Regions from separate parts of the Enterobacter sp. FW301-JW81 genome, predicted to be linked through region 2. Evidence: predicted binding sites of a transcription regulator. Region 2 holds the regulator's gene; the other holds the start of a gene.
What was found. Region 2 encodes LexA, which represses DNA repair genes until DNA is damaged. Its sites were predicted from a motif close to TNCTGTATGTACATACAGNA; they were not measured.

Region 1: rmuC (DNA recombination protein RmuC) is a predicted target of LexA. The motif match lies at 2,325-2,344, and genes of this name have one in related genera.

The regions. Positions count from the first base shown of each region.
Region 1 is NZ_JBYTBA010000011.1:15,302-20,135, reverse strand. Features, by position in the region: gene metE (5-methyltetrahydropteroyltriglutamate--homocysteine S-methyltransferase) at 1-350, shown strand, start outside; gene AC3WOK_RS22860 (dienelactone hydrolase family protein) at 423-1,229, opposite strand; gene udp (uridine phosphorylase) at 1,485-2,246, shown strand; gene rmuC (DNA recombination protein RmuC) at 2,388-3,845, shown strand; gene ubiE (bifunctional demethylmenaquinone methyltransferase/2-methoxy-6-polyprenyl-1,4-benzoquinol methylase UbiE) at 3,912-4,667, shown strand; gene ubiJ (ubiquinone biosynthesis protein UbiJ) at 4,681-4,834, shown strand, end outside.
Region 2 is NZ_JBYTBA010000009.1:65,525-70,358, forward strand. Features, by position in the region: gene AC3WOK_RS21980 (conjugal transfer protein TraF) at 1-381, opposite strand, end outside; gene AC3WOK_RS21985 (cupin domain-containing protein) at 554-1,042, opposite strand; gene zur (zinc uptake transcriptional repressor Zur) at 1,158-1,670, shown strand; gene AC3WOK_RS21995 (CsbD family protein) at 1,718-1,927, opposite strand; gene dinF (MATE family efflux transporter DinF) at 2,048-3,385, opposite strand; gene lexA (transcriptional repressor LexA) at 3,449-4,057, opposite strand; gene AC3WOK_RS22010 (diacylglycerol kinase) at 4,166-4,534, opposite strand; gene plsB (glycerol-3-phosphate 1-O-acyltransferase PlsB) at 4,689-4,834, shown strand, end outside.

The DNA.
Region 1 (4,834 bases), on a different contig from region 2:
TCCACACCCACATGTGTTACTGCGAATTTAACGACATCATGGATTCGATTGCCGCGCTGGACGCTGACGTGATCACCATCGAGACCTCGCGTTCAGACATGGAGCTGCTGGAGTCGTTTGAAGAGTTCGACTATCCGAATGAGATTGGGCCGGGCGTGTACGACATTCACTCCCCGAACGTGCCTAGCGTGGAGTGGATTGAAGCCCTGCTGAAAAAAGCGGCTCAGCGCATTCCGGCAGAGCGCCTGTGGGTAAACCCGGACTGCGGACTGAAAACCCGCGGCTGGCCGGAAACCCGCGCGGCGCTGGCCAACATGGTGAAAGCGGCGCAGAACTTGCGTCAGGCGTAACGGATCTGCATTGCCGGGTGGCACCCGGCCTACCTGAAGGCCCGGTAAGGCGTAACTGCCACCGGGCTTTTTTTACGCTTTTTTCCCGCCGTACTGGTTAAACCACGCCAGCATCCGCTGCCAGCCATCTTTGGCTGATTCTGCATGATAGCTCGGACGATAATCGGCGTTAAACGCATGTCCGGCATCCGGGTACACCACAATCTCCGCCTTCGCATTGGCCGCGCGGAGCGCATGGCGCATGGTCTCTACCGAATCCAGCGAAATACCGGTGTCCTGACCGCCGTACAGCCCTAACACCGGGGCATTTAACTCAGTGGCGATATCCACGGGATGTTTCGGTGAATTCAGCGTCTTTTCACCCACCAGTTTACCGTACCAGGCGACAGCGGCTTTGAGCTGCGGGTTATGTGCGGCATACAGCCAGCTAATGCGACCGCCCCAGCAGAAACCGGTGACCAGCAGACGGTGTGGATCGCCCCCGTTGCGCGCCGCCCAGCTGGCAACGTGGTCGAGATCGGCCAGCACCTGTGCGTCAGGAACCTTGCTGACCAGGTTGCTGAGCAGCGTGGGAATATCGCTGTAGTCGTTCGGATCGCCCTGACGGAAGTAGAGCTCTGGAGCAACGGCCAGATACCCTTCCAGCGCCAGCCGGCGGCAGAGGTCGCGAATGTGTTCGTGAACGCCAAAAATCTCCTGAATCACAATCACGATGGGCAGCGGGCCGTCTGCCGATTTTGGCCGTGCGTGATAAGCTGGCATATTCTCCCCCTGCGAGGGAATGGAGGTCTCACCCGCCGTAATTTCCGCTTCTGGCGTCGACACGATGGTTGAAGCATGTGGGGCCGCAGCAGGTGCAAAACCGGTTTTTTCAGTCATGGCATTCTCCGTACCAATGAGTTAGCGCAAAGGTAAATATAGACACCAGGTTAACAACTCACAGTGCCTTAAACGGTCTATCTTTTGTGCAGCACATGACGATATAACTTGTTAATGTGATGTAAATCACTTTTTTATGGAAATTTAATGCAATCATTTTCATTCATGGTGAGTTGCGTCACGAAATTATCCTTACTGCTTCTGTAAAGTACCGTTTTACTTCTTCTGACTAACCGACCCACAGAGGAGTCACCTATGTCTAAGTCTGATGTTTTTCATCTCGGCCTCACCAAAAACGATTTACAAGGGGCTACGCTCGCAATCGTCCCTGGCGACCCTGAGCGTGTGGAAAAGATCGCCGCGCTGATGGATAAGCCGGTCAAGCTGGCAGCCCATCGCGAATTCACCACCTGGCGTGCAGAGCTGGATGGTAAAGCCGTGATCGTGTGTTCTACCGGTATCGGTGGACCGTCTACTTCAATTGCTGTTGAAGAACTGGCGCAGCTGGGCATTCGTACTTTCCTGCGTATCGGTACCACCGGCGCTATTCAGCCGCACATCAACGTGGGCGACGTGCTGGTCACGACCGCGTCCGTACGTCTGGACGGAGCAAGCCTGCACTTTGCGCCGATGGAATTCCCGGCAGTAGCAGACTTTGAATGTACTACTGCGCTGGTTGAAGCCGCGAAATCCGTGGGCGCGACTACCCACGTGGGCGTAACCGCCTCTTCCGATACCTTCTACCCGGGCCAGGAGCGTTACGACACCTTCTCCGGCCGCGTCGTTAGCCGTTTCAAAGGCTCAATGGAAGAGTGGCAGTCCATGGGCGTGATGAACTACGAAATGGAATCTGCAACGCTGCTGACCATGTGCGCAAGCCAGGGTCTGCGTGCCGGTATGGTGGCGGGCGTTATCGTCAACCGTACCCAGCAGGAAATCCCGAACGCCGAAACCATGAAGCAGACTGAAAGTCATGCGGTGAAAATCGTGGTTGAAGCCGCGCGTCGCCTGATCTAGTCCTCTCCTTTCGAAATCAAAGGCCGACACGTTCGGCCTTTGATTTTTTGCGTAGCGCCTCGCAGGAAAACCCTTTCAAACTGGACGTTTATACAGCACAATCCTATTTTGTGCGGGTAATACGTTGATGCAGGGGGCATTGTGGATATCTCAGTCCTGGTATATGCGGTGATTGCGCTGGCGGGTGTGGCAATAGGCTGGCTCATTTCCAGCTATCAGCATGCGCAGCAGAAGGCCGATCAATTGGCAGAGCGCGAAGAGATAGTCGCCGATTTAAGCGCGGCAAAGCAGCAGCTTGCGCTGAGCGAACACTGGCGTGATGAGTGTGAGCTGCTCAACAACGAGCTGCGTAATCTGCGCGATATCAACACCTCGCTGGAGGCCGATCTCCGCGAAGTGACCACCCGCCTTGAATCCACGCAACTGCATGCGGAAGACAAAATCCGCCAGATGATCAACAGCGAGCAGCGCCTCAGCGAACAGTTTGAGAACCTCGCCAACCGTATTTTCGAGCACAGCAACCGTCGCGTTGACGAACAGAACCGCCAGAGTCTGAACAGCCTGCTGACGCCGCTGCGCGAACAGCTGGACGGTTTTCGCCGCCAGGTGCAGGACAGCTTTGGTCAGGAAGCCCGCGAGCGCCACACGCTGGCGCATGAGATTCGCAATCTTCAGCAACTGAATGCGCAAATGGCGCAGGAAGCGGTCAACCTGACCCGTGCCCTTAAAGGTGATAACAAAACCCAGGGCAATTGGGGAGAAGTGGTACTGACCCGCGTACTGGAAGCCTCTGGCCTGCGGGAAGGCTATGAATACGAAACGCAGGTGAGTATCGAAAACGATGCCCGCTCGCGTATGCAGCCGGATGTAATAGTGCGGCTGCCGCAGGGTAAAGATGTGGTGATTGACGCCAAAATGACGCTGGTGGCGTATGAGCGCTACTTTAATGCGGAAGATGACTATACGCGTGAGTCTGCCCTGCAGGAGCACATTGCCTCGGTGCGTAACCACATTCGCCTGCTCGGCAGAAAAGATTATCAGCAACTGCCAGGCCTGCGCTCGCTGGACTATGTTCTGATGTTTATCCCGGTTGAGCCCGCGTTTCTGCTGGCACTCGACAGACAGCCTGAGCTGATCACCGAAGCGCTCAAAAACAACATTATGCTGGTCAGCCCTACCACGCTGCTGGTGGCCTTGCGCACTATTGCCAACCTCTGGCGCTATGAGCACCAGAGCCGCAACGCGCAGCAGATTGCCGAACGCGCCAGCAAGCTGTACGACAAAATGCGCCTCTTCGTGGACGACATGTCTTCGGTCGGGCAGAGCCTGGACCGTGCGCAGGATAACTACCGTCAGGCGATGAAAAAACTCGCCTCCGGCCGTGGCAATCTTCTGGTGCAGGCAGAAGCATTCCGCAGCCTGGGAGTAGAGGTTAAACGCGAGATTAATCCGGAATTGGTCGAACAGGCCATCGCCCAGGACGAAGAGTTTCGCCTGCGTGAAGGTGCGGACGAACAAAAGACAAACAGTGAAGACAACACCTTAGCGGCGGATTTATCACCCGAAGAGCCTCCCGCGCGTTTCTTTCGCGGTGGTTGAAACGTAGGGCAATTGCGCCCAATCTGTTACACTTCACGAACATTTTACTGATAAGCAGGCTCTGAGATGGTTGACGATTCACAAGACACAACGCACTTTGGCTTTCAGACTGTCGCCAAAGCGCAGAAAGCTGACATGGTGGCCCACGTATTTCATTCCGTGGCGGCGAAGTACGATGTGATGAATGACCTGATGTCGTTCGGTATTCATCGCTTGTGGAAGCGCTTCACCATTGACTGTAGCGGCGTGCGTCGTGGACAAACTGTGCTGGATTTAGCCGGCGGTACGGGCGATTTAACCGCGAAATTCTCCCGTCTGGTGGGCGAAACCGGTCGCGTTGTTCTCGCAGATATCAATGACTCCATGCTGAAAATGGGACGCGAAAAGCTGCGTAACATCGGCGTGGTGGGAAATGTGGAATATGTGCAGGCAAACGCTGAAGCGCTGCCGTTCCCGGACAACACCTTCGACTGCATCACTATCTCCTTCGGTCTGCGTAACGTTACCGATAAAGAAAAAGCGCTGCGTTCCATGTATCGCGTGCTGAAGCCGGGTGGACGCCTGCTGGTGCTCGAGTTCTCTAAACCCATTATTGAGCCGCTGAGCAAAGCTTACGACGCCTATTCCTTCCACGTGCTGCCGCGCATCGGCGAGCTGGTGGCCAACGACGCGGAAAGCTATCGCTATCTGGCGGAGTCTATCCGTATGCACCCGGATCAGGACACATTAAAAGCCATGATGCAGGACGCGGAATTTGAGAACGTTGAATATTTCAACCTGACGGCGGGTGTCGTCGCGCTGCATCGCGGTTACAAATTCTGAGTGGAGGTGTCCCGTGCCCTTTAAACCCTTAGTCTCCGCAGGCATCGAGAATGTACTGAACGCTTTTCTGTATCGCGCTCCGGCGCTGAAAGCCGCACGTCAGCGGCTGAACGGGAAGGTATTACGTATTGTTTTAAAAGAGTTCTCGACGCCGCTTGTGCTGGTCT
Region 2 (4,834 bases):
AAGATCTTTTGCCGCGCCCTGGAACTGGTTAATAGAACCCAGCGGATTGGTGATAATTTCAATCGGCGTAAGATTATCCACCACGTCTTTATAGTGGTTAATTTTGTCGTTGATATTATCAATCTCATCCTGAAGATTGTCTTTATCTGTGATCTGCGCGCCGACCGAAGGCAAGATAACCGTCACATCATCGTCCGGTTTTGCCTTTGCCAGCAGCGCGGGGTTGATTAACGCCCCACTGCCATAGCTGCCAGAGGCAACGCCAGTGCCACCCATTGCGTCGCTACGTGATTCTGTCCAGGTATTGGCTGCTCCCGCCTGATTTGCCATAAACAAGGAGACAGCGATACTCACCACCGAAAATTTAAAATTTTTTTTCACAGGATGCCCGTTATAGTCTGTTATGAAATAACCCCTGTCTGTTATCACCCAAACAGGAACGAACTATTGCTGTGAATAAGTAGTAAAAGACCCGCTATTTCTTTCCCTAAGTAAAATTCCCTTACGGCCTGTTATATTTTGTGACGGCCCTCAATATTTATAGAAGAGGAAATTATTTTTTCCCAGGTTTTCCATCGTGCGGTCCAAAAAACTGTGGAGGATGGTCGACCCAGCGATCTTCACGCGTGGCGGCATACACGGGGTTGAGCGGGTAGTAGATGCGGTTGTGCTTCTTGTTGGCCTCGCCAACGACCAGTAGCCGAACCTCTTCATCCGTGTTGTTGATAAAGGTATGGCAGATACCGGTTCCGGCGGGGAACCCCACGCTGTCGCCCGGTTCAAGCTTCCACAAATAGCCATTAATCCAGGCCTCCGGGTAGCCTTCGAGCACGTAGATAAACTCTTCTTCGTCGCTTTCCGCATGGGGATAAGACGTCCTGCGTCCCGGCGGCAACCGTTCATGATGAATGCCAATGCGCCCGAGCCCGAGCCTGCGAGCCAGCGGTGCACCGATAGAAAACAGCTCATCACTCCCTGGATAGGTCGAATCATCCGCACCTTCAACGTCGCGCCAGTGCCGAATACAGTCAGGTCTTTTCATTGTTTATTTCCCGGTTTGCGATGGGTCAGGTATAGCACAGACTGGCGGATCTCGGTGTTTTTACCAGAACATGATAAAGTGAGGGTTTTCCGTCCTATAACATCCGGGGTGCTACATGGATAAGTCCACAAAAGAGCTGTTAGCGCAGGCCGAAAAGCTGTGCGCGCAACGCAATGTGCGCCTGACTCCGCAGCGCCTTGAAGTATTACGTCTGATGAGCCTGCAGCAGGGTGCAATCAGCGCCTACGATCTGCTCGACCTGCTCCGCGAAAGCGAGCCGCAGGCGAAACCGCCGACGGTCTACCGCGCGCTGGATTTCCTGCTGGAACAAGGATTCGTGCATAAAGTAGAGTCCACAAACAGCTATGTGCTGTGCCATCTGTTCGATCAGCCAACGCATACATCGGCGATGTTTATCTGTGACCGCTGTGGGGTTGTGAAAGAAGAAGGCGCGGAAGGCGTGGAAGACATTATGCATTCGCTGGCCGCTAAAATGGGCTTTGCCCTGCGTCATAACGTGATTGAAGCGCACGGGCTGTGTTCAGCGTGCGTTGAAGTGGAAGCCTGTCGTCATCAGGACGCGTGCCAGCATGACCACTCTATACTCGTGAAGAAAAAGCCGCGTTAGCGACAAAAGAAAAGGCGGCTTAGAGCCGCCTCGTGGGTTATTCAGCGTTACCAGCGGTAGTCGTTACGGGTTTCCCAGTCTTTGACTTCGTTTTCCGCCTGATCTTTCGCGTAGCCGTAACGTTCCTGAATTTTACCGACAAGCTGATCGCGTTTACCTTCAATGACGGTCATATCGTCATCAGTCAGCTTACCCCACTGTTCTTTCGCTTTACCTTTGAACTGCTTCCAGTTGCCGCCGATTTCGTCTTTATTCATCATCGTGTCCTCTTAGTTAAGCGTCGGGTCGTAACGTCCGTTACGTTCTTTTCTGCTGGACGTGATAATTATTGTAGTTAAGGATTCGGCTGTTGGTTTCATATTCGGAATCTTTAACCGTCACGATATATCGTGACGCGAGGGGAACCAGGTATTGTCCCGCCAGTGGCGCCGCCAGATAAAAGCCAGCGATAACCCCCGCAGCGAGAGGAAGACGGCAAGGGCCAGCCATAAACCGTGGTTGCCAAGCCACGGTAGCGTCAACAGCGTCAGGCCAAATCCGGCCGCCGCGACAGCCATGCTGTTACGCATTTCGGCTCCGCGCGTCGCACCGATAAACATGCCGTCCAGGAGATAACACCAGACGCCGACCACCGGTAAAATCACCTGCCAGATAAGGTAATGGCCCGCCAGCTCGCGCAGTGAAGAAAGAGAGGTGAGTAACGCCACAATCTGCTCGCCAAAACAGGCATAAACCAGACCAAACGCCAGCGCGACCAGTCCCGACTGACGGCAGGCTGCCCGCCAGACATCCTGTAGCTGCCCGCTTTCGCGCGCGCCATACGCCTGCCCAGAATGCGCTTCAACCGCATAGGCAAAGCCGTCCAGCGCGTAGGCGGTAAAGGTCAGAAGCGTCATCAATACCGCGTTGACCGCGACGATTTCGGGCCCCAGCCGGGCCCCGAAAACCGTCAGCGCGCCGAAACAGAGCTGAAGAAGCAGCGAGCGCAGCATGATGTCACGGTTGAGCGCCAGCAGCTTACGGATATTCCCGCGCCAGGCGGTTTTAAGCAGCGCAAGGGAGATCCCGCGCATCGCCAGAACGCGCCAGACCATCCACAAACCAATAATAAAGGTTCCGTATTCTGCAATCGCGGTCGCCAGTGCCGCACCCTGCACGTTCATATGCAGACCCATCACCAGCCAGATATCCAGCACGATGTTGAGAAGGTTACCCACTACCAGCAAAATCACCGGTGCACGGGCGTACTGTACGCCCAGGAGCCAGCCCAGCAGAACCAGGTTAGCCAGCGAGGCGGGCGCGCTGAGCCAGCGGATTTCAAGAAAACGTCGCGCCTGCTCCAGTACCGCTTCGCTGCCGCCAACGATATGAAGCGCAAGGTCAATCAGGGGAGCGCGCAGTAAAACGATTAACGCCCCCGCGCCAAGCGCAAGTATCAGCGGCTGCACCAGCGCGCGAGCCAGACGCAGCGGATCTTTTGCGCCATAAGCCTGTGCGGTCAGTCCGGTGGTGCTCATGCGCAAAAAGAGCAGCAGCATAAACAGGAAGCTGGTTGCCGTCGCGCCAATCGCCACGCCGCCAAGATAAACAGGCGAATCAAGATGACCAATAACGGCAGTATCGACCAGACCCAGCAAGGGCACGGTGATATTGGAGAAAATCATTGGCAGAGCAAGACGCCACAATGCCTTATCGGATGCCGTCAGCAGTGACATGAAAAATACCGGGAGCAGAAAATGAATCAGGCTACAGCGGAGCCGTAGCCTGTCAGGAAGAGATTAAAGCCATTCACCGTTGCGAATAACCCCAACCGCCAGTCCTTCGATAGAGAAGTTATGTTCACGGAGATCCACCACAATCGGGGAGAACTCGTTGTTTTCAGGCAACAGCTGGACGGTGTTACCCTGCTTTTTAAGGCGCTTGACGGTGACTTCGTCATCGATGCGTGCGACCACGACCTGGCCGTTGCGCACATCCTGCGTTTTGTGAACCGCAAGCAGATCGCCGTCAAGAATACCGATGTCTTTCATTGACATACCGCTTACGCGCAGCAGGAAATCAGCGCTCGGTTTGAACATGGCTGGATCGACCTGATAGTGGCCTTCAATATGCTGCTGTGCCAGTAAAGGCTCACCCGCAGCAACGCGCCCCACCAGCGGAATGCCCGTCTCTTCTTCCACCAGCAGGCGGATACCACGTGACGCGCCCGAAACAATCTCAATCACGCCCTTACGTGCCAGCGCTTTCAGGTGTTCTTCGGCAGCATTCGGAGAACGGAAGCCCAGACGCTGCGCGATTTCCGCACGCGTGGGTGGCATACCCGTCTGGCCGATATGATCCCGGATGAGATCAAACACCTCTTGCTGCCTGGTCGTTAACGCTTTCATTCCGCCCCCTGGGTGTATATACAGTTATGCTGTGAGTATATACAGTCAAAGGCGATTTTGGAACCAAAAACTGCACAAAAAACCAGGGACTTAATTATTCCTCGAGGCTCATCGGAAATGTGACCAAAGCAGCGTGACCCAGGTGATAACGGCAGTAATAATTGACAGCAGCACGGCAGCAGAGCCCATGTCTTTTGCCCGGCCAGCGAGTTCGTGGAAATCAGAGCCGATACGGTCAACAACAGCCTCAATAGCGCTATTAAGAATTTCCACTATCATCACCAGAAGCACGGAGCCGATCAGAAGTACGCGTGTTATTGCATCAACATCAAGGAAACAGGCGATAATCACCGCGATGATAGCGGCGACGCCCTCCTGGCGAAAAGCGGCTTCATTGATCCACGCGGCGCGGAAACCTTTCCAGGAATAGCCGGCGGCTTTGATGATTCGAGTTAACCCAGTGGTATTATTGGCCATTAAAAGAACCTTTTATTGGAAATAGCGTCAGTAACTATAGCTGTAGCGCGTTTCGCTGCCGCTTGAAGTATGACGGGTAACAACAGAAATTTTGCGCGCTTTCTGTTATCCTTGCGCCGCAATTGCATTATTAACCAGAGGCTTTACATCGTTTATGTCCGGCTGGCCACGAATTTACTACAAATTACTTAATTTACCATTAAGCATCCTGGTAAAAAGCAAGTCTATCCCAGCAGAACCCGCGCTGGAATTGGGGCTCGATACGTCGCGTCCTATTATGTACGTTTTGCCTTATAACTC